Regions from separate parts of the Streptomyces sp. NPDC016845 genome, predicted to be linked through region 3. Evidence: riboswitches for the same ligand, from Rfam matches in the RefSeq annotation. Region 3 holds a riboswitch; each other region holds the start of a gene.
What was found. A riboswitch is a leader RNA that binds a small molecule or an ion and turns the genes downstream of it on or off. The one in region 3 is predicted to bind S-adenosylmethionine.

Region 1 (7,668 bases), on a different contig from region 3:
GATTGTTGCAGGAGGAACGCATGCTGGTGCGTTCTATGCGCGATCAGACTCGGAAATTGCTGATCTCGTCAATCACATCATGAACGACTTGGTCCAAGGTGGCAGGACTTCTGACGGGTTCGAAACCTTGCCCGAGTACGCCACCGTGTGCATCGTCGAGGGTAAATACCCGGAGGAGACGGATGAAAGGTGGCCAAGTAACTACTTGCACGTCTCGGTAAACACTGAGAACGGCTTCGGCGCCCTGCGATGGTTCACGAGCAAGGTTCCAGAGGGGGCAGGCGAGGACCACATCTCCCGATTCGTCTGGGCCTCGCTGAATCCTGATCCACCCTCCTTCGACCCCCGGTTGATCCTGGATCCGCCAACGCCCCTGTACTACCCGCGCGAAGCGGCCATTCCGGTCCCGCGAGTGCGTGCAGCCCTAGAAGAATTCTGCACAGCGAAAACCGGGGCGCGACCGGAATCAATTCCGTGGATGCTGGACCAGACCGCACTGTAGCGTGCCCTGTGATTCCGGGGTCAGGCTGCTGACGTCAATCGCATGGGCAGGTGAGTAGGAGTATCGCAAGCTCCCCATGTGCCTGGCGTACGAAGCGGTTCGGCTGCTGCTGCCGTGCCCCCAGTGCTGGGGGCACGGCAGTGCCTGGCCGACTCCACCAGCGCATCCTCCGCGCCCTCCCCTATGCTCGCGGAGCCCTTGTGCCGCAGGCCGAGTCTGCCGTCGGCCCGTCGGCAGACTCGGCCCGGCGCAACCGCCCGCGACTCCGCCGGACTTCACCGGACGCGCCTCCCACATCGACGAGCCAACCCGCGGGCTTGCGTCCTTTTCGCTGGCGACCGGGGACACTGCACGCGACGCCGCCCGAGTACGCCCACGGCTGCCCCGGCGGCCTCGGTGGCCGGTGAGCACAGGGTGGGGGAGTAGCGGCACCGGTCTGCCGCGCCTGGGTTGCACGCACGTCGCTGAGCACCTGCCTGCCGCCGTTTGTCAGCGCGGCGCGGCGCAAACAGTCTCGGGTGCCAGCCGCGCCACCGTGGCTCGCGGCCCGCTCGTCAGGTCGCTTCGGGCACCAGGCGGCATCCGGTCATGACCGGAACGCGCGTGCGCTGAGTTCAACGTCGAAACGCGCACGTGATTCCCCGGCCAGTCAGAGGACGAAGCGCGACCCTTCTACGGCTGATGACGGCGGGCACGGTCGCCGCCCACATGATTCCTCAACGTGGTTGCGATCCTTCTTGGGTTGATGGCGACTGCTCGAAGAGGAGTAGTCAAGAGTTGTGGGTGAACTGAGTTCAGTTCAGTTCTTGCAGGGCGGTCGAGGACGGTCCTGGCGGTGTTACGGATCCGCTTGGTCCGGCCGGACTCGGCGAGGACCTCGATGGCCTCGATGTTCGTCCCGGCGGCGGTCTTGAGCTGGAGCCAGTTGGACGTCGCGAGCAGGTCGTCCGGCTGCCAGGGCAGCTTGAGCGTGACGGCGCGGAACAGGGACACGACTCCCGTAGGCGCTGCGCCAGGAACGGATGGCCGGTCGTGGCCCCCGCCATCGCCCACGCCCATTCCTCATAGGCGGGACCGGGGTGGAGGTCGGCGGCGCGGCGGTCCAGGTGCCGCACCACGGCGGACTGGGCCATCGTCTGGTCCGGGTCGCTGAGCACGTCGCTGACCAGGTCGGCCTCGTCCGCCTCGGCGACGTGCTGCAGCTCGTCGAGGTAGATCGCGAAGGGACCGTGCTCGTCAGAGTTCTGCTGGATGTGGTGGAAGCTCATGCGGCCTGTTCCTCTCGCTCGATCAGGACGAGGTTCTCGAAGCGGGCGTCGGCGCGGGTCAGGGGCACCAGGTGGTCGCTGGTGATCGCGCGCTATCCCGGCTGGGCGGCGGCCTCGACCACCTCGCACACCAGCGTGAGCGCGGCCGCCGGGCTGCCCGCCCCTTGGGTGGCCCTGGTGCGGAGCTTGACCGTGGAGAAGGTGGACTCGATCGGGTTCGTGGTCCGTAGGCGGATCCAGTGCTCGACCGGCGGTCGTAGAAGGCCAGGAACTCGTCCCGGCCTTCGGTGATCTTCGCGACTGTCTTCGGGAACGTGGCACCGTAGGTTTTGGCGAACGCCTCGACGCCCTCGGTGCACCCCGGCGTTGACGCGAAGGTCCGGGCAGCGGCAGCCCATTCATTCATCCGCTGTGCGTGCGCGACACCCTCACGCCCACCACTTCGTCCACGAGACTTCACAACCCTTGTGGCGACGTGCCCTGGCTACGAGCCAACCGGGCGAGGAGGCCGTCCTTCACCGTCTTCCATTCGGTGCTGACGACGGAGTACATAGCAGAATGTCGCAGCCGGCCGTCCTCTCCCGGCGCCCAGGACATCGACCAGTTCCGCAGTACACCCTCATGGGTAGCTCCGAGGTTCTCGATGGCCTGACGCGACCGCTTGTTCCGGGCGTCGGTCTTGAGGTCGACCCGCGCCACGCCCAACTCCTCGAACGCGTACTGCATCAGCAGCATCTTGGCCTCGGCATTGATGCCGCAGCCTTGCGCCGAGGCACCCAGCCAGGTGAAACCGATCTCCACAGCACGCAGCCGACTGCCGCCAGGCCAGTACCGCGGGTCCCAGTACGCCGTGCAGCCCACGGCGCGCCCATCGCTCTGACGAATCTGCGCGAAGGGAACAAGGCCCTGCGCCACGCGATCGAACTGGGCTTTCAGGTAACCGGCAACCTGCTCGGCGCGTGGGACGAGCGTGAAAGAAAAGCTGCTGCGGTCCTCCTCCGCCGCACGAGCGAGATCTTCGGCATGGTCATCGGAAAGTGCCTCAAGTCTGACCAGGGAACCCTTGAGCGGGGGGACGACGAACCAAGGCTGCATGCGGGGCCACTCCTCATCGTTCCTGGCGTTGGCACCTTGCTGTCGCAGGTTGCCGGACCGTCACGGGGCCAGGTCCCTCAAGTCCTCTGGATGAACGCCGACGATCATTACCTCTCCATCCACCGCAGTCAAGGACCGGGACGTCACCGCTCAGTGGCCCGTCATCGCCGCGGCCGTGAGGGAACTCCCGCGCGACACCACGCCGACAGTCGCCCGCCCAAAGAAGGAGTCGGAGGTTCCGTTGCGCTCGCGCGGCAGCGTGTCGATGAACCGGGCGCTGATGGCCGTCGGTCGGTCGACCGTCTCCAACTGGCCGTCTTCCGGGTGATCACCGGCCGGAGCGGCGGGCGTCCGATCGGCAGGGACGCGCGCGACTTCGACCTTGAGCTGACCGACAGCCGGACGTTCAACGGCGGCGTCCATCAACTCGGCGCTCCAGAACCAGACCTCAGGCGTCGTCGACACATCCCAGCACTCGGCCAGGCGCCCCTGCTGAACCGCGAGACTTCGTCTAAGGCGTCACAGCAAGGGCATCTGTCTCCGCGCCCCTTCCGGGTTATTTCACAGACTGCCGTCAGGAGGCAGGCAGCGGCCCGGGCTGTACGGTGTCGCGCGAGGCGGTGGGGTAGTTGTCCGCGCGGGTGAAGGTGAATCGTTCCCAGGCGCCGACGGTGTCGTTGCGGGCACGGAGCAAACCATTGTCCGTGTCGCTGTCGTTGATTTCGGTGGAGACGTACTTGCCGTTCTTGCTCGCCTTGAGGGCGTAGTTTCCGTTGCTCTGGCGCTCAAGCTGGAACCGTTCCCAGCTGCCCGCGCTGGTGGCACGCGCCCGCAGCATCCCTGCGTGGCTGCCGGAATCCTCGACCTCGACGCTCACGTAGAGGTCGTTGTACTGGGAGCGCAGGCTTACGCCGCCGTCCGTGCCGTTGGCAGGCAGGGCGAATTGTTCCCATGAGCCGGTGGGGGCGTCACTGCGGGCGCGAAGCTTGCCTTGCTGGTTGCCCGCGTCACTGAACTCGCCCGCGACGTACTTGCCGTTGGCCTCTGCCTTCAGGCCCCAGCGCGCCACATGGGCCGATACCCAGCCGGCCAGGTCGTCGACGCGGACATCGAGCGCGTCAGTGCGCGTCTCGGCGTCGTCGGTACCGAAGCAGCCGCCCTGCCAGGAACGGGAGCTGATGCCGACGAGTTCGGTCTTGCCGCCGACGGTGGTGACGGCCGGGGCGCCCGTGTCGCCGGCGCAGATGGTGGCGCCGTTCTGACCGGTCAGGGGCAGGTCGCTGGTGCTGGTGGCGCCGACGGTGAAGGTGCCGGTGTGCAGCTTCAGCGGCGACCACTCCGTCTTGGTCCGCCCGTAGCCGGCCACGGTCACGGTGGTGCCGGCTGCCGGGGCCTGGCCTGCGAGGGGAGCCGGGGCGACGGTGGTGACGGGCTTGTCCAGTCGGGCCAGGACCACATCGCGGTCGGTGCGCGGGACGAGCTGCACCACGTTGCGGACCTGGCCCGCGGCGGACGCCAGGTCGGTGCGGCCGATGGTGGCCTTGGTCGTCTTGGCCGGAGCGCCGGCGGCGGGGTGGCCGTCGGCGGAGAAGCAGGTGGCGGAGGTGAGCAGCCACTGCGATTCGACCAGGACACCGGAGCAGGTGCTCTCGTTGTCACCGATGTCGATCCGCGCGGTGAACGCGGCGGTCTGGCCAGTCGCTGCGGAGCCGGTGAGGGCTTGGGCGCCGGGGCCGGTGAGCGTGGCGCAGGCGACGGCGGCCGCCAGTGCGGTGCTGGTCAGCGCTGTGCGCGGGTGGGGCTTGAACATGTGACACTTCCTTGATCTGGTCTGCGCTGCCTCGAAGACGGATGGCTGAGGCGTGACAGGTGGCCCGCCGCGGGTCCGGTCGTAGGTGCCGTCCGGACGGGTCTCTCGTGCGCAGGTGATGAAGCCTGCAGGTGGAGGTGGTGCCGTCTCAGGCGGAGATGCGCAGTTCGACCAGGACGGAGCGCACGCCGGTGTCGCCGGACTCACCGACTCCAGTCAGGTCGTTGGCGGGAGCGTTGACCACGGTGTTCTTGCCGTCGGCGGTCAAGGTGGCCTTCACCGGCTGGGCTCCGGTCCAGATGTTGAAGGAGTCGGGCAGTTCGAGGGTGAGGTAGCCGCTCTTGGCGTTGGACCTGAAGCAGAACTTGCCCTTGTGGGACTCGACCATGAGGTTCGCGGTGTCGGAGACGCACTCGTTCACGTCGGTGATGGGCGTGAGGATGATGTGGCCGTCGCCGCGCTTGAGGGTGATGCCGCGTTCCTGGAGCAGTTTGTCGGCGCCCGGGTAGGCGAAGTCCTCGACGAGAGTCGGCATTTCGGACGCTGCTCGGGGCGTTGCGGGCGAGTCCTGCGGGGCGGCCAGCGCGGTGGCGCCCAGCCCGGCCACAGCCATCGCGGTGAGGAAGCCCAGAAGCAGTTTCCGGGCAGGGGTTATCGCCATGTGTCTCTCTCAGGGTCGGGAGTGCGCCGCGAGGCGGAATGAGGTACCTCAATTTACACAAGATAAGCACATGTACATCACAGGTAAGATCCACGGCGGCGTGATCGGTCTCCAACGGATCCCCGCTGCCTGGCGCTTCGTTGGCGAGTGCGGGTCGCGGGGGTGGCCCGGCACGTTCGCTTCCGCGATCCCGTTCAGGCAATCCATCGAAGACAGACATAGGTGCTTAAATAGCCCTCTGATCTCAATTTTGGGTGGAATCAGCCTTTGAGATTGGAAAGGTCTACAGGTGAACAAGTCATCTCCGCCCGCACGGCGTAGACGCAACGACCATCCGCAACGAATAGGACGCGCGCAGGGCTTCGCCTCCCGTGCTGTCTGTGCCTCGGTGCTCTCGGCCGCGCTGACGGCCGGCCTTCTTGGCACCGCGACCGCGAGCGCGGACGACGCCGAGCCCCCGGCGAACCGGGGGATGGCCGTCGGTTACTGGCTCGGTGGTGGCTCCGGCGTCAAGGAAGCTGCAGAGCAGGCGTTGCTCGGCAGTGACGAGGACATCCGGGCGTTCCTGACCGAGGTGCCGTCGATCGAGGAGATCGATGACCGGGTGGACGCCTCGCGCGTCCTGAACGCCGGTGGCTCCGCGGTGCGCGATGCCGCGAAGAGGGCCCTGGCCGGTACACCCGCCGACCTGGAGGCTTTCCTCGGTGAGGGGTGGAAGGCCCCGAACGAGGTGGACCAGCGGGTCGAGGCGACCCGGCTGGTGAACCTCGGCGGCAGCGCAGTGCAGGACGCGGGCAAGGCTGCCCTGTTGGGGGCCTCGGAGGACGTCAAGGAGTTCCTCGAGAACGGCCAGTACACGGCGCGGCAGACCGACGATCGCGTCGAGGCCACCAAGCTGTACAACTCCGGCGGTACCAACATGAAGGCGGCCGCGAGGCTGGCCTTGCTGGGGACCCCGGAAGACATCACCGAGTTCCTGGACGTGGGGCAGTTCGTCGCCCGCGACCGTGACCAGGAGCACGCGACCATCGCGCAGCTGACCGAGCAGGCGGAGAAGGCCGGCCAGCAGGCCGAGGACGCCACCGACGCCGCCAAGGAGGCCTCCGCCAAGGCGGTCGCGGCCGCGGCGCTGGCCGAGGAGGCCGCCAGGCGCTCCGCCACGGAGGCGCAGGCCGCCAAGAACGACGCCAAGCGCGCCACCGTGAAGGCCCAGCAGGCGGCCGATGCCGCCCGGGCCGCGGCGAGCGCCGCCCAGCAGGCGATCGGCGCGGCCGACGCGGCCAACCGTTCCGCACGCCGCGCATCCTTGGCCGCCGCACAGACCGCGAGCGCCGCCGCGGCCGCGGCCAACGCCGCCACCCGCGCCTCCAACGCGGCGATCGCTGCCGGCAAGGACAAGGACCAGGCACAGGCGGCCCGCGACCGGGCCAAGGAAGCCCGCGACGCGGGCGCGCTGGCCAGGAAGTCAGCCAAGGCTGCCGAGCAGGCCGGCAAGGCCTCCCTCGCGGCCGCGGAGGCGGCCCTCGCCTCCCGCAGTGCCACGGGCAACGCCAACGCCGCGGCCGACGCTGCCGATGAGGCAGCCGGTTATGCGGAAGCGGCCGGCGGTTCGGCCGCCGAGGCCCGCGCGGCCGCGGCCGAGACGCGCCGGCACGCCAACGAGGCCAATCGTGCGGCCACCGCCGCCGAGGCGCTCGCACGCAAGTCCGCCGCAGCGGCGAGTGAGGCCCGCAACGCCGCCAACTCCGCTGCCACGCACGCGGACAATGCGGCCGATGCAGCTGAGGAGGCGGCCGAACACGCCGGTGAGGCAGCCGACCAGGCCGCCGAAGCCACCAAGCAGGCCGCGGCGGCCAAGACCGCCGCGAACGCGGCCAGCGCCGCGGTGGCCACCGCCAAGAAGACCTTCGCCATCGCGCGGGAGACCGAGGCCGAGGATCTCGCCACCCGCACCAACGCGGCCGTCGAGCGCGCCAAGACACAGAAGACCTACGCCGACGTCTTCACCTCCGATGTGTCCAAGGCCGTTGTCGACGGAGAGGCGATCGGCAACGACGTTCACGCTCTCGCGGCAGAACTGGCGCAGCCCGGCGCCGACGAGGCGGCCATTGCCGCGAAGGGCCGCGAGGTCGCGCTGCGGGCGCTGGAGTACTTCGGCTCCTGGCGCCAGGACGCCGCCGCCCAGGCCCTGTCCGGCACCGACGCCGACGTCCTGGAGTACCTCCGCACCGGCTGGGACAACGCCATCGCCAGCGAGCGGCGCCAGCAGGTCGCCGACCTCCAGTCCACCAGCCCCTACGAAGCCGTGCGCACCGCGGCCACCGAGGCGCTG
Region 2 (7,668 bases), on a different contig from region 3:
CATCGCCGTCGACTTCGACGGAACGCTGGCGCCCATCGTCGCCGACCCCGAGCAGGCCCGGGCCCACCCCGACGCGGTCCCGGCGCTCGCCGCGCTCGCCCCCCGGGTGGCCTCCGTCGCCGTCATCACGGGGCGGCCCGCCGGGGTCGCGGTCCGCCACGGTGGCTTCGCCGGTGTGCCCGGCCTCGAACACCTCGTCGTCCTCGGGCACTACGGCGCGGAGCGCTGGGACGCGGTCAGCGGTACGGTGCGCGCGCCCGCGCCGCACCCCGGAGTCGCCGCCGTCCGCTCCGAACTCCCCGGCGTCCTCCACGAGGCCGGGCTCTGGCACGACACGTACGTCGAGGAGAAGGGGCGGGCCGTCGCGGTCCACACGCGGCGTGCGGCGGATCCGCAGGGTGCGTTCGAGACCCTGCGCGCCCCGCTCACCGCGCTGGCGGCGCGCCACGGTCTGGTGGTCGAGCCCGGCCGAATGGTCCTGGAGCTGCGCCCCCCGGGGGTCGACAAGGGGGTGGCCCTGTCGGAGTACGTCCGCGAGGTGGGCGCGGAGTCGGTCCTGTACGCGGGCGACGACCTCGGCGACCTCCCGGCCTTCGCGGCGGTAGAGAAACTCCGCCTGGACGGCGTCCCGGGCGTCCTGGTCTGCAGCGGCAGCGCGGAGGTCCCGGAGCTGGCGGACCGGGCGGACCTGGTGGTGGACGGCCCGGGCGAAGTGGCGTCCCTGCTCGCACATCTGGCCCGCAACATCGCGCACTGACGGGCCGGGCGCGCGTAAGCCGTGGCTGCTCGCGCAGTTCCCCGCGCCCCTGAAGCATGCGGCTCCGCCGCAGCTCCATAGGGCGCACGTCACGCACGCCCCCCTGAGATGGCGCACGAAGTGCGCATCTCAGGGGCGCGGGGAACTGCGCGAGCAACCACGGCGAGAGCCGCACCCGAGAGCGATGGAGTGGCGCACGGAGTGCGCGTTCCAGGGGCGCGAGGAACTGCGCGACCAGCCACGACGCGACCCGCACCCGGCCAGACCAGGCGCTCAGTCCCGCAGGGCCGACAGTTGGTCCAGGAACCACTGACCCGGGGGGAGGGCCGTGCCCGCCGAAGCCAAGCGCTTCGTACGCTCCGCCCGCTCGTCGAGGGACATCGACAGCGCCGCGGCCAGAACCTCACACGTGCCGCTCACGTCGTACGGGTTCACGACGAGCGCGTCATCGCCCAGCTCCTCGTAAGCCCCCGCCTCCCGGGACAGAACCAGTACGCACCCCTCGTCGGAGACGACAGGCACCTCCTTCGCGACAAGGTTCATGCCGTCACGGATCGGGTTGACCAGGGCCACGTCCGCCAACCGGTACGCCGCCAGCGACCGCGCGAAGTCGTCCTTCACGTGGAGGACGACCGGCGTCCAGCCAGGCGTGCCGAAGCGCGCGTTGATGGACTCCGCGACGCGCGACACCTCGGCGGTGTAGTCGCGGTACACGGCGAGATCCTGCCGCGAGGGGTACGCGAAGGCGACGTGGACGACCTTCTCGCGCAGCTCCGGCCGGGTCTCCAGCAGAAGCTCGTACGCCTGCAGGCCCCGCACGATGTTCTTCGACAGCTCCGTGCGGTCCACCCGGACGATCACCTTGCGGTCCGCGCCCACCTGTTCCCGCAGCGCGGCCAGCCGCTCGTCCACGTCGGGACGGCCCGCCCGCTCCCGGAGGAAGTCCGCGTCGGCGCCGAGCCCGTGCACCCCGATCCGCGTTCCGGACGTACCACCGAGGATGCGCGTAGCGCAGTCGGTGAACGCGTCCGCCCAGCGCCGGGTCAGGAAGCCGAGCCGGTCCGCGCCGAGCATGCCCTGCAGGATGCGCTCGGCGATGTCGTCCGGCAGCATCCGGAAGTAGTCGACGGGCGCCCAGGGCGTGTGCGAGAAGTGCCCGATGCGCAGGTCGTCGCGGAGTTCGCGGAGCATGCCGGGGACGAGCGTGAGGTGGTAGTCCTGCACGACGACGGTCGCGCCGGGCGCGGCCTCCTCGGCGAGCGCTTCGGCGAAGGCCCGGTTGTACGCCTCGTAGGAGGCCCACTGGCGCCGGAACTCCGGGCCGAACGCCGGCTCGAGAGGCGTCTGGTACAGCATGTGGTGCACGAACCACAGCACGGAGTTGGCGACGCCGTTGTACGCGTCCGCGTGGATCTCCGCGTCGATGTCCAGCATGCGCACGCCGGGCTCCGACACGCCCCGCCGTACGGCTTCCCGGTCGCCGTCGGTGAGGGCCGAGCAGACCCACAGTTTGTCCTTGACGACGCTGAGCGCGGAGACCAGTCCGCCACCGCCGCGTTTCGCCTCGATGCCGGCCCCGTCGGCACCGTCCGTCAGGACGTACGAGACGGGGCCGCGGTTGGACGCGACGAGAACCTCAGCAGCACCTTGCGTGGAAGCCATATGGGCACGCTAGCCCGGTCGGGGAGGGTTCAAACGCGCCGACGGCTGCGTGCCGCCGCGAGGGCGAGCGCGCCGAGCCCGCACAGCGAGATACCGAGCCCGCCGTAGAGCCACAGGCGTGAGCCCTGTCGGCGTCCGGACGCGGTGGGCGCCGGGGGTGACGCCGGTGATGCCGCGGGCACCGGTGCCCGCGGCGCCTTCTCCACCACCGCGTAGCGCTCGGCGAAGGGTTCCACGACGGCGGAGGCGGGGGCGGCGACGGTGATCAGCGTCGCCGCCGCGGTCACCGTCGCGGCGAGCGCCGCCGTGCCCCGCAAAGAAAGTCTGTGCCACATAAAGGGGCAATGTAGACAGAAAGCATGATTAACCCACGGCTATGCGACGCGACGCTCCGCATACTCACCGATCTCGGCCATCGGCGGCCGCTCCACCGTGTCCACCGCGTACGTCCGTGGGACGAAACCGCCCTCGCCCCGCTCGAACTGCGTGAGCTCGGGCCGCACCAGATGGCCGCGCGCGAGTCGCAGCTGGGCCGTGCGGTAGATCGCCGCCGCCATCCGGCCGAGCGCCAGGCCGTCCTGGTGGCGGTGGATGCGGACGCCCACGTCGACCTGGGCGAGCGCGTCCAGGCCCACGGTGTGCAGCGCGTCGACGAGCAGCCCGAGCTCGACCCCGTAGCCGACGGGGAACGGGAGGCGTTCGAGGAGCGACCTGCGCGCCGCGTACTCGCCGCCCAGGGGCTGCACGAATCCGGCCAGGCGCGGCCAGTGCAGGTTCAGGATCGGGCGCGCCATCAGCTCCGTGACCCGGCCGCCCTGGCCCGCCGCCCCGCCCAGCGGGCGGTCGTACATCGCCTTGACGAAGCTGACGCCCGGGTCGGTCAGGAGCGGTCCGACGATCCCGGAGACGAAGTCGGCCGAGAAGTCCTTCAGGTCGGCGTCGACGTAGCAGACGATGTCGCCGCTCGTGACGTACAGCGAGCGCCACAGCACCTCGCCCTTGCCGGGCTTGGCCGGGATGCGCGGCAGGATCGTGTCCCGGTGCACGACGCGCGCCCCGGCCGCCGCCGCGACCTCGGCGGTGCGGTCCGTGGAGCCGGAGTCCAGGACCACCAGCTCGTCGACGAGCGGCACCGCCTCCGTCATCAGCTCGCGCCGGATGACCGTGACGATCTCGCCGACCGTCGCCTCCTCGTCGAGCGCGGGCAGCACGACGCTCACCGTCAGGCCGGACGCGCGCTTCGCCGCGACCAGCTGGTGCGGCGGGCGGTCGGCCACCGACCAGGAGCGCCGCTCAAGCCAGCGTTCGACTTCTTCCAGCACGGTCTGGGGCTCCTTCATGGACGTGTACGGGGCGGGTCGGTCCGGGGATGTGATCCATCTCGCGGTGCGGACGACTATCTCAAGGGTCCGGGCCTTCGGTTACAGTCTTGAACAAGGCCGGTGACCATCGCATGCCGGGGTCGCCGCCCGCATAACTGCCACACACAACCGAATACCGCTCATCCAGAGGGGCAGAGGGATACGGCCCGTTGAAGCCCCGGCAACCCTCCAGCCGGTCTCGTACGCACACCGCAGTGCGCTCGCGAGGCTCCCGGCTAGGGAAGGTGCCAAATCCGTCTCGCGGCGAGATGCGCCGCGAGGAAGATGAGGAGAAAGGGCCTCGCCTCTCATGGCTGTACAGACTGTCGCCACCACGGACGCCACCGCCGCCGCCGCGGACACCACCGCCAAGGCCGTCGATCTCGGCCCCGCTTCCGGGCTCTCCTGCCGCGAGTGCGGCACCACCTTCGACCTCGGCCCGATCTTCGCGTGCGTCGAGTGTTTCGGGCCTCTGGAAGTCGCGTACGACCTTCCCGTCGGCGACCCCGAGGCGCTCCGCAAGAAGATCGAGGCGGGCCCGGCCAACGTGTGGCGCTACGCCCCGCTGCTGCCCGTCCCGGCCGACGTCGCCGAGAAGCCGAACCTGAACCCCGGCTGGACCAAGCTCGTCAAGGCCGACAACCTCGCCCGTGAACTCGGCGTCGAGCAGGGCAAGTTGTTCGTCAAGGACGACTCCGGCAACCCCACGCACTCCTTCAAGGACCGCGTCGTCGCCCAGGCCATCGAGGCCGCGCGCGCCTTCGGCTTCACCACCCTGTCCTGCTCCTCCACAGGCAACCTGGCCGGCGCCGTCGGCGCCGCCGCCGCCCGCGCCGGCTTCCGCTCCTGCGTGTTCATCCCGCACGACCTGGAGCAGGGCAAGGTCGTCATGGCCGGTGTCTACGGCGGTGACCTCGTCGCCATCGAGGGCAACTACGACGACGTGAACCGCTTCTGCTCCGAGCTGATCGGTGACCCGCTGGGCGAGGGCTGGGGCTTCGTCAACGTGAACCTGCGCCCGTACTACGGCGAAGGCTCCAAGACTCTGGCCTACGAGATCTGCGAGCAGCTGGGCTGGCGGCTGCCGGACCAGCTGGTCATCCCGATCGCGTCCGGCTCGCAGTTCACGAAGATCGACAAGGGGCTGCAGGAGCTGATCAAGCTCGGGCTCGTCGAGGACAAGCCGTACAAGCTGTTCGGCGCCCAGGCCGAGGGGTGCTCGCCGGTGTCGGTCGCGTACAAGGGCGGCCACGACGTCGTCCGGCCGCAGAAGCCGAACACCATCGCCAAGTCCCTCGCCATCGGCAACCCGGCCGACGGTCCTTACGTGCTCGACATCGCGCGCCGCACCGGTGGCGCCGTGGAGGACGTCGACGACGAGCAGGTCGTCGAGGCGATCAAGCTGCTCGCGCAGACGGAGGGGATCTTCGCGGAGACGGCGGGCGGTGTGACGGTCGGCGTCACGAAGAAGCTGATCGAGGCGGGGCTCATCGACCCGGCGCTCACCACGGTCGTGCTCAACACGGGTGACGGTCTGAAGACGCTGGACGCCGTCGCCGAGTCCTCGCAGGCCACGGCGACCATCCGGCCGTCTCTCGACGCGTTCCGGGCCGCTGGGCTCGCCCAGTAGGTTCCCCCGCCCCGCCCCGCCCCTTCCCGAAACCGGGGGCTCTGCCCCCGGACCCCCGCTCCTCGAACGCGAACGCCGGAGGGGCTGACAGCTGAGGTGACCGCATGAGCGTCAACGTCCGGATTCCGACCATTCTCCGCACCTACACCGGCGGGCAGGCCGAAGTCGCCGCCGAAGGCGGCACGCTCGGTGAGGTCATCGCCGATCTGGAGAAGAACCACACCGGGATCGCCGCCCGCGTCCTCGACGACCAGGGCAAGCTGCGCCGCTTCGTCAATGTCTACGTCAATGACGACGACGTCCGCTTCGAGCAGGGTCTGGAGACCGCTACGCCGGACGGCGCCGGAGTATCGATCATTCCCGCCGTCGCCGGCGGCTGATCTTCCCCCGCTGCACGCTGAGTTACCCCGATTGCCCCCTCCGCGAGAGAAACGGAGGGGGCAATTCTGCTTGGTTGAGCGCGGTACAGTTGGGGAAGTTGCTTCGTTTCCCCGTGTGGTGCATGACGGGCGCATATGAGTTTCCGCTCGCGACGCGACAAGAAGCAGCCAAAGTGTCCAGCCCCTTCGGGCCTTTTATGGCATTTACCCGGCCCGACTTGCCCTGGGATCCGGTGAGTTGGCCCGGTTTCCCCGTTCGAGGGTGCCCAGATTTCTCGTCCGATTGACCTGTTGCAGACGGCAGTTGGGCAGATACATTCAGCCGCGGTCGACGCGTTCCGGCGCACACCCCCACCCATTGGGGAGGGTGAGGTCTGACCCGGATCCGCGAAGTGCGGGTCTGTGCAAGGGCCAGTAATAGGGGAGTTAGGCATGGCTCAGGGCACCGTCAAGTGGTTCAACGCGGAGAAGGGGTACGGCTTCATCGCGGTCGACGGTGGTGCGGATGTATTCGTCCACTACAGCGCGATTCAGATGGACGGCTACCGCACCCTCGAAGAGGGTCAGCGAGTTGAATTCGAGATCTCGCAGGGCCAGAAGGGGCCGCAGGCGGACATGGTCCGTCTGGCCGCCGCCGGCTGAAGCGCGTCGCGACTGACAGGCTTCGTACGAGACGAAGGGTCCGCGTTCCCCGAGGGGGCGCGGGCCCTTCGTCGTGCTCGGGGCGCTCGCACCGCGCTCCGCGCTGCGCGCGCCCCCGCCGGATGTGTGGTAGCCGCTTGCACTCGCATGGGTCGAGTGCTAATCATTGGGCTTAGCACTCTCCCAGTGAGAGTGACAGAACTTGGATCGGGTCGGTGAGGTCCGAGGGCCGGTGGGGCAAGGAACCACAGGGCTCGAGGTCCGTCCGTCGCGGGCACCAGCACGGTCCGTTTGCTTGCTTTTCCACCCCGTCCGGGAGGACCACTTCACATGGCCAAGATCATCGCGTTCGACGAGGAGGCACGGCGCGGCCTCGAGCGCGGCATGAACCAGCTCGCCGACGCCGTCAAGGTGACCCTGGGCCCCAAGGGTCGCAACGTCGTCCTCGAGAAGAAGTGGGGCGCCCCCACGATCACCAACGATGGTGTGTCCATCGCCAAGGAGATCGAGCTCGAGGACCCGTACGAGAAGATCGGCGCCGAGCTGGTCAAGGAGGTCGCGAAGAAGACGGACGACGTCGCCGGTGACGGCACGACGACCGCGACCGTCCTGGCCCAGGCCCTCGTGCGCGAGGGTCTGCGCAACGTGGCCGCCGGTGCCAACCCGATGGCCCTCAAGCGTGGCATCGAGAAGGCCGTCGAGGCCGTCTCCGCCGCCCTGCTCGAGCAGGCCAAGGATGTCGAGACCAAGGAGCAGATCGCTTCCACGGCCTCCATCTCCGCCGCCGACACCCAGATCGGCGAGCTCATCGCCGAGGCCATGGACAAGGTCGGCAAGGAAGGCGTCATCACCGTCGAGGAGTCCCAGACCTTCGGTCTGGAGCTGGAGCTCACCGAGGGTATGCGCTTCGACAAGGGCTACATCTCGGCGTACTTCGCCACCGACATGGAGCGGATGGAGGCGTCGCTCGACGACCCGTACATCCTCATCGTCAACTCCAAGATCGGCAACGTGAAGGACCTGCTGCCGCTCCTGGAGAAGGTCATGCAGTCGGGCAAGCCGCTGCTGATCATCGCCGAGGACGTCGAGGGCGAGGCCCTGTCGACCCTGGTCGTCAACAAGATCCGTGGCACCTTCAAGTCCGTCGCCGTCAAGGCCCCGGGCTTCGGTGACCGCCGCAAGGCCATGCTCGGCGACATCGCCATCCTCACCGGTGGCACCGTCATCTCCGAGGAG
Region 3 (7,668 bases):
CTCCCCGAGCCGCGCCTTGAGCCGCCGCGTCTCGCTCTCGGCGGCGGAGACCTGCGCCTGCCCCTCGGCCCGTACGGCGTCGGCCTCGGCCTGCGCCTTGCGCACGGCGGCCTCGCCGCGCTTCACGTCGCTGAGGGCGGCGCGCAGCTTGCGGTGCACGGCGTCGGTCTCGCGCTTGGCGGCGTCGAGCTCGGCGCGCAGCCGCTCGGTCTCGGTCCTGGTCTGCGTCTGCGCCTCGGCGAGCCGGTCGCGCAGGGACTGGAGTTCGGCGCGGGTCTCCTCGTCGATCCGCTCGGCGTCGGCCCGCTGAACCTCCTCACCCGCGGCGGTGACCAGCTTCACCCAGCCGACGGGGCGCAGCACGTACGCGGCGGCGGCCACGTCGAGGGGGTCGGCGGCGGGCGGCGGCGCACCGGCTTCGATGGCCTGGCACAGCTCGGGCTGCGCCTCGCGGAACCGCTCGGCGATCCGCTGCCGGAAGAGCGTCTCGCTCTCCACGGCGGCAGCCATCGCGTTGCCCGCGAACTTCATCCGCCGGGTCGGGGTGAAGCGCGCGTACTGGCGCAGCTGCGGCGGCAGTTCGCCGACCGTGAGACCGCCGAAGCCGTCCGAGACGATCTGCACGACCCGCCGCCGTACGCCTTCGGGCAACGGCCGGTCGAGCACCTCGGCGGCAGGCTGCTCGGCGTGCCCGGCCTCCCCGCCCGTGCTCTCCACCATCCGTCACCCCAAAGTCGCTGTGGGCCGCCCCGGTCAGGAGTCGGCGCCCGGCCTGTCCACAAGTTCCACCTGGTCGACCGCGTTGCACCAGCGGCAGCGGACCGACTCGATCGTCTCACTGACCACGTCGCGCTCCTCGACCTTCGGCTCACCGGCCAGGTCCAGGTGCACGTACTCCACGACCTGCGAGGAGCGGGTCACGTCGAACCGCGTCAGGTTGCCGCAGAGCGTGCAGCGCCAGCGGGTGGTGGCGGTCGGCAGGGGAACCGTCATCGGACTGTCGCCTCCGTGGTGCGTGATGCTTGCTTTATTGCCCGTAACCCTACGGCCTGCCGTGCACCGCCCGCTCCCCGCCTTGCGTCATGCTCTCCTTCATGATCGGCAACGGACGCGGCGTGATCGGCAGAGCGACCGCTTTCCTCAGAGGACATCCGGCTCCGGTCACGTACGCGCTCATCGCCGTCTGCTGCGTGACCTTCGTGCTCTCCCCGTCGTCCGGGCTCAACCCGTCCTACGGCACCGGCGACCATCTGCTCACCGCCCAGGCCGCCTACTTCGAACGCTGGGGCGTCCTGCCCGCCGAACTCTTCACCGGATCACCCCGCGCCGCCCTCACCCCGGCCACAGCCCTGTTCGTGCACGGCAGCTGGGTCCACCTCCTGGGCAACATGCTCTTCCTCTATGTGTTCGGGGCGATGGCCGAGGAACGCATGGGCCATCTGCCGTACGCGCTCTTCTATCTGATCAGCGGCTACCTGGCACTCCTCGGGTACGCCATCGCGCACGCGGGCTCCGAACAGACCCTGGTCGGCGCCTCGGGAGCGATCTCGGCGGTGCTCGGAGCCTTCCTCTTCCTGTTCCCCGACGCGCGTGTGACGAGCGTCTTCCCCTTCCTCCTCTTCCTGCCGCTGCGCTTCCCGGCGTGGGTGGTGCTCCCGTTCTGGGTCGCGCTGCAGTGGGCCGCCGCCTACCAGGACAGCCAGGGGCCCGGGGTCGCCTACCTCGCCCACCTGATCGGGTTCTCGCTCGGGTTCCTCTGGGCGTGGGTGCGGTATCGGGGCCGGGCTAAGGTGAAGGCAGCCCCAGCCACGGCCACCGAGGGAGACTAGCCAGCCGTGATCACCGCGATCGTGCTCATCAAGACCAGCGTGGACCGGATCCCCGAGATCGCCGAGTCGATCGCGGCGCTCGAGTCCGTCAGTGAGGTCTTCTCCGTCACCGGCACGTACGACTTGATCGCCATGGTCCGGGTGGCCCGGCACGATGATCTTGCCGAGGTGATTCCCGGCAGGATCAGCAAGATCCAGGGGGTCGAGGGCACGGACACGCATGTGGCTTTCCGGACGTACTCCCAGCATGATCTGGAGGCCGCGTTCTCCATCGGGCTGGACAGCTGAAACCCCGCCCGGGGGCGCGGGGAACTGCGCGACCGGCCACGACGAAAGCCGCGGAAGCATCTGCTCGGTGCATGAGCAGACGCTTCCGCGGCTTTCTCGGTGGCCGAGCGCGCAGTTCCCCGCGCCCCTAGGCGGCTGGGACGCAGCGGCCTTCTTCGGTGCGGTAGGTCCAGGCGGCGCCATCGCGGACCAGTTCCTTCACCGCCGCGACGAAACGGTCGACGTGCTCGTCAGGGGTGCCCGCGCCGAAGCTGACCCGGATGGCGTTCAGCGACTTCTCCCCCGGCGCCGCCTCCGGCGCTCCGCACTCTCCCTGGGTCTGCGGGTCGGACCCGAGCAGCGTCCGCACCAGCGGGTGGGCGCAGAACAGACCGTCCCGCACCCCGATCCCGTACTCCGCGGAGAGCGCCGCGGCGAAGTGGGAGGAGTTCCACCCCTCGACCACGAAGGAGAGGACGCCGACGCGCGGGGCGTCGTCCCCGAACAGGGACAGCACCTTCACCTCGGGCACCTCGGCGAGCCCGTCCCGCACCTTCTGGATCAGGTACCGCTCACGGGCGACCAGGCTGTCGAACCCGGCCTCGGTCAGCGCCTTGCACGCGGAGGCGATGGAGTAGACGCCGATGACGTTCGGCGAACCGGCCTCGTGGCGGGCTGCGCTGTCGTGCCACTCCACATCCACGCCGCCGTCGACGCGCCGGGCGACCTTGCGGGAGGCTCCGCCGCCGGCCAGGTACGGCTCGGCCGCGCGCAGCCAGTCGGAGCGGCCCGCGAGCACGCCCGAGCCGAAGGGCGCGTACAGCTTGTGCCCGGAGAAGGCGATCCAGTCGACGTCCAGCTCCTGGACGGAGACCGGGTGGTGGGGCGCGAGCTGGGCGGCGTCGAGCACGATGCGGGCACCGTGCGCGTGAGCGGCCGCCGCCAGCTCGCGCACCGGCCAGAGTTCACCGGTGACGTTGGAGGCGCCGGTGACGCAGACGAGGGCCGGGCCGTAGGGGTCGCGCTCGGCGAGCGCCCGCTCCAGGGTGTCGACGGCCTGGGCCGGGGTGCGCGGCGCGTTCAGGTACGTCACGCGGGCGTCGCGCCAGGGCAGCAGCGACGCGTGGTGCTCGGTCTCGAAGACGAACACCTGGCAGTCGGCGGGCAGCGCGGCGGCGAGCAGGTTGAGCGAGTCGGTGGTGGAGCGGGTGAAGACGATCTGGTCGCCGGCGCGGCAGCCGAGGAACTCGGCGACCGTGGCGCGGGAGTTCTCGAAGAGGTCGGTCGACAGCTGGGAGAGGTAGCCGGCGCCGCGGTGCACGCTGCCGTAGTACGGGGCGTAGGCGGCGACGTCGTCCCACACGCGCTGCAGGGCCGGCGCGCTGGCGGCGTAGTCGAGGGCGGCGTACGTCACCTCGCCACCGGTGACGAGCGGCACGGTCACGTCGCGGCCGAGCACGGGCAGCGGCGCGCCACAGGCGGGGTCGACGGCGGACTCGGCGGAAACGGTGGCGGTGGTGGTGTGAGCGGACATGGCTGTCTCCCGGCAGGACAAGTCAGGGCGTGGCGAAGTGGCGTACGGGCCCGCACGGCAGCCGTCGGCAACAGCTCAACGGCCGGAGGACGTACGGGAGTTGACCTCTACGCGGGGCGCGGACGCGCTCACGCGAAGGGTGAGGGTGGTACTGGAGAACGGGGCCGAAGGCCCTAGCACATTCGCTTGCTCACGAGACTGCTCCCTCAAACGACCCAGGACCCCTGGAGAGTTCGCGAGGGGTCCGCGCTTGCCGCGAGCCTTGCTGCTCGCGGCCTGGTCTTCACCCGGGGCACCCCGCCACGGACGGAGGGTTGCCGGACAGCCGGCCGGGGCCGATCACGCTGTCACTCATGACCTTGAAAAGCATCCTGCCATACGTTCGGGATACGGCAAGAGCGCAGTCCGGTCTCTGAGACGACTCGGACTGCGCTCTGCGTCACACTCGTACCCCTACGGCTCAGCGGTTGGTGGCCGCCACCCATCGCTCCAGGGTCGCCTTCGCCGCGCCGGAGTCGATGGACTCGGCGGCGCGGTCCATGCCGGCCCGCAGCTGCTCGGCGAGCGTCCCCGTGCCGGGGCGTACGGCGACGAGGGCGGCGGCCGAGTTCAACAGCACGGCGTCGCGCACGGGCCCTCGCTCCCCGTCGAGCAGCCGCCGCGCGACCTCCGCGTTGTACGAGGCGTCCGCGCCGCGCAGCGCCTCCACCGGGACCAGGTCCAGGCCCACGTCGCGCGGGTCGAAGGTCTCCTCGCGCACGGTGCCGTCGCGGACGATCCAGACGCGGGAGGTCGCGGTGGTGGTCAGCTCGTCGAGGCCGTCGTCGCCGCGGAAGACGAGCGAGGAGTTGCCGCGCTCGGCGAAGACCCCGGCCACGACGGGCGCCATCCGGGCGTCGGCGACCCCGACGGCCTGGGCGCGCACCCGGGCCGGGTTGGTGAGCGGGCCGAGCAGGTTGAAGACGGTACGGATACCGAGCTGGCCGCGCGCGGCGCCCGCGTACCGCAGCGCGGGGTGGAACTTCACGGCGAAGCAGAAGGTGATGCCCGCCTCCTCCGCGATCTGCGGGACCCGCGCGGGCGTCAGCTCCAGATTGACCCCGAGTTTCTCCAGGACGTCGGAGGCGCCCGAGGCCGAGGAGGCGGCGCGGTTGCCGTGCTTGACGACCTTGACGCCCGTACCTGCGATGACGATGGCGGACATCGTGGAGATGTTCACCGTCTTGGCGCCGTCGCCGCCGGTGCCGACGATGTCGACGGTCTCCCCCGGCACCTCGATGACGTTGGCGTGCTCGTACATCGCCCGTACGAGACCGGAGATCTCCTGGACGGTCTCGCCCTTGGCGCGCAGCGCGACCACGAAACCGGCGATCTGCGCCTCGGTCGCCTCGCCCCGCATGATGCGGTCCATCGCCCAGGCGGTGTCGTCGGCGCTCTGGTCGCGGCCCTCCAGGAGGCCGTTGAGGACGGAGGGCCAGGAACGGCCCGCCGCGGTGTCGCCTCCAGCGGGGTGCAAAGCGCTCATGGCCGCTCCAGTTGTGTCAGTGGGGTTACGCGGCTCCACCTTATCCAGCGCCGGGAACGGCAAAGAGCCCCCGTCCAGTGCCTGGACGAGGGCTCTTGCCGTGGCGGACAGCTGTCGGCTCAGCCGATCATGGATCAGTGGTGGCCGTGGCCGCTGGTGATCTCCTTGTACTCCTCCGCGGTGGGCTTGGGGATCTGGTTGTTCTCCCCGTAGAAGCCCTTCGACAGCTTGGCGCGGGTCTTCTGCAGACGCGACTGCTTGCGCTCGACACCGTTCTCGTCGACCGCCGGGCCGAGTTCGAGCGGCTGGTACTGCTCGTGCGCGGTGAGCGCGTGCAGCGCCTCGGCGTCGAGCGGCTCGTGGACCTCGATGAACTCACCGTGCGGCAGGCGCTTGATGAGGCCGGACTCGCGTCCGTGCAGCACCTTGTCCTTGTCGCGGCGCTGGAGGCCGAGGCAGATCCGCTTGGTGGCGATGAAGGTGAGGACCGGCACGACGAAGAAGCCGATGCGGACGAACCAGGTGATCGAGTTGATCGACAGGTGGAAGTGCGTGGCCCAGAGGTCGTTGCCACCACCGACGAGCAGGACGAAGTACCAGGAGATCCACGCGGCGCCGAACGCCGTACGCGTCGGGACGTTGCGCGGGCGGTCCAGGATGTGGTGCTCGCGCTTGTCGCCGGTGACCCAGGACTCGATGAACGGGTAGACCGCGATCGCGACCAGGACCAGCGGGAAGATGACCAGCGGGACGAACACACCCAGGACGAGCGTGTGACCCCAGAGGTTGATCTCCCAGCCCGGCATCGTACGGATCAGGCCCTCGGAGAAGCCCATGTACCAGTCGGGCTGGGCGCCGGTGGAGACCTGGTCGATGCGGTACGGGCCGATGGCCCAGATCGGGTTGATCGAGGCGATCGCCGCGACGGCCGCGATGACACCGAAGACCAGGAAGAAGAAGCCGCCCGCCTTGGCCATGTAGACCGGCAGCAGCGGCATGCCGACGACGTTCTTCTCGGTCTTTCCGGCACCCGCGAACTGCGTGTGCTTGTGGTAGAAGACCAGGATCAGGTGGGCCACGAGCAGGCCGAGCATGATGCCCGGCAGCAGCAGGATGTGGACCGAGTAGAACCGCGCGACGAAGTCGCCGCCGGGGAACTCGCCACCGAAGAGGAAGAACGACAGGTACGTGCCGACGATCGGCACGGACAGGACCGCGCCCTCCATGAAGCGGACACCGGTGCCGGAGAGCAGGTCGTCCGGGAGCGAGTAGCCGGTGAAACCGGTGAACATGCCCAGGACGAACAGCAGGAAGCCGAACAGCCAGTTGACCTCACGCGGCTTGCGGAACGCACCCGTGAAGAACACGCGCATCATGTGCACGAACATGCCGGCGAGGAAGATCAGCGCCGCCCAGTGGTGGATCTGCCGGATCAGCAGACCACCGCGCACATCGAAGGAGATGTGCATGGTCGAGTTGAACGCCTCGGACATCAGCTGTCCCTGCAGCGGGACGTAGCTGCCGTGGTACTCCACCTCGTTCATCGACGGGTGGAAGAACAGCGTCAGGTACACACCCGTGAGGATGATGATGATGAAGCTGTAGAGGCAGATCTCACCGAGCATGAAGGACCAGTGGTCCGGGAAGATCTTGCGCATGTTGGACTTGGCCAGGGAGTAGATCCCGAGGCGGCCGTCCGCCCAGTCGGCGACGCGCTCGCCGGCCGGTGCCTTCTCACGAGAAGGCGCGTCATTGGTGGTTGCAGTACTCATCCGCGCTCCCAGAAGGCAGGACCGACGGGCTCAGCGAAGTCGCCCTGCGCCACGAGGTAGCCCTCGTCATCGACGTCGATGTGCAGCTGCGGCAGTGCGTGACCGGCGGGGCCGAAGATAACCCGCGCACCGTCGGAGAGGTCGAAGGTGGACTGGTGGCACGGGCACAGCACGTGGTGCGTCTGCTGCTCGTACAGGGAGATCGGGCAGCCCACGTGGGTGCAGATCTTCGAGTACGCGACAACGCCCTCGTGCGACCACTCGAGCTCGCGCTTGTCCTTGATGTTCTCCGGCTGGATCCGGACGAGCATCAGCGCGGCCTTGCCCATGACCTGCTGGAAGTCCTCGTCGTGCTCCTCCACGCCCTCGGGCTTGGCGAAGGTGAGCGAACCGACCACGATGTCCGAGGCGCGGAGCGGCTCGTTCGTGTTCATGTTGACGAGCTTCTTGCCCTTCTTCCACGCCGTGTGACGCAGCTTCGTCTCCGGCAGCGGGCCGAGGTCACGAAGGAGGACGACACCGGAGAGCGGCACCAGGGCAAGGGCGCCGAAGAGGGTGTTGCGGATCAGCTTGCGGCGGCCGAACTGCGACTCGCGCGCGCCGTCGGCGAAGTCCGAGAGGACCTGCGCCCTGACCTCGGGCTCGGCCTCGATCGGGTGGCGCTCGGCGGCGACCTCGACGTCCGACATCAGGGTGCGGGCCCAGTGGACCGCGCCCGCGCCGATGCAGAACAGCGCCACA

Region 1: another riboswitch for S-adenosylmethionine. It lies ahead of ACH4RC_RS41080 (GNAT family N-acetyltransferase); the one in region 3 lies ahead of ACH4RC_RS08415 (aminotransferase class V-fold PLP-dependent enzyme).
Region 2: another riboswitch for S-adenosylmethionine. It lies ahead of thrC (threonine synthase); the one in region 3 lies ahead of ACH4RC_RS08415 (aminotransferase class V-fold PLP-dependent enzyme).

The regions. Positions count from the first base shown of each region.
Region 1 is NZ_JBIRPI010000044.1:15,971-23,638, forward strand. It holds gene ACH4RC_RS41065 (Imm1 family immunity protein) at 1-502, shown strand, start outside; gene ACH4RC_RS41070 (hypothetical protein) at 1,175-1,495, opposite strand; gene ACH4RC_RS41075 (hypothetical protein) at 1,582-2,061, shown strand; gene ACH4RC_RS41080 (GNAT family N-acetyltransferase) at 2,227-2,865, opposite strand; SAM riboswitch class I at 2,876-2,962, opposite strand; gene ACH4RC_RS41085 (hypothetical protein) at 3,016-3,330, opposite strand; gene ACH4RC_RS41090 (trypsin-like serine protease) at 3,440-4,675, opposite strand; gene ACH4RC_RS41095 (hypothetical protein) at 4,824-5,336, opposite strand; gene ACH4RC_RS41100 (ribonuclease domain-containing protein) at 5,626-7,668, shown strand, end outside.
Region 2 is NZ_JBIRPI010000021.1:140,051-147,718, reverse strand. It holds gene otsB (trehalose-phosphatase) at 1-757, shown strand, start outside; gene ACH4RC_RS33965 (trehalose-6-phosphate synthase) at 1,031-2,419, opposite strand; gene ACH4RC_RS33960 (hypothetical protein) at 2,449-2,754, opposite strand; gene ACH4RC_RS33955 (glucosyl-3-phosphoglycerate synthase) at 2,794-3,741, opposite strand; SAM riboswitch class I at 3,918-4,072, shown strand; gene thrC (threonine synthase) at 4,091-5,410, shown strand; gene ACH4RC_RS33945 (MoaD/ThiS family protein) at 5,515-5,790, shown strand; gene ACH4RC_RS33940 (cold-shock protein) at 6,223-6,432, shown strand; gene groL (chaperonin GroEL) at 6,763-7,668, shown strand, end outside.
Region 3 is NZ_JBIRPI010000002.1:509,631-517,298, reverse strand. It holds gene ACH4RC_RS08435 (NYN domain-containing protein) at 1-720, opposite strand, end outside; gene ACH4RC_RS08430 (hypothetical protein) at 754-993, opposite strand; gene ACH4RC_RS08425 (rhomboid family intramembrane serine protease) at 1,095-1,829, shown strand; gene ACH4RC_RS08420 (Lrp/AsnC ligand binding domain-containing protein) at 1,836-2,117, shown strand; gene ACH4RC_RS08415 (aminotransferase class V-fold PLP-dependent enzyme) at 2,245-3,630, opposite strand; SAM riboswitch class IV at 3,872-3,989, opposite strand; gene trpD (anthranilate phosphoribosyltransferase) at 4,091-5,155, opposite strand; gene ACH4RC_RS08405 (cytochrome bc complex cytochrome b subunit) at 5,290-6,927, opposite strand; gene ACH4RC_RS08400 (Rieske 2Fe-2S domain-containing protein) at 6,924-7,668, opposite strand, start outside.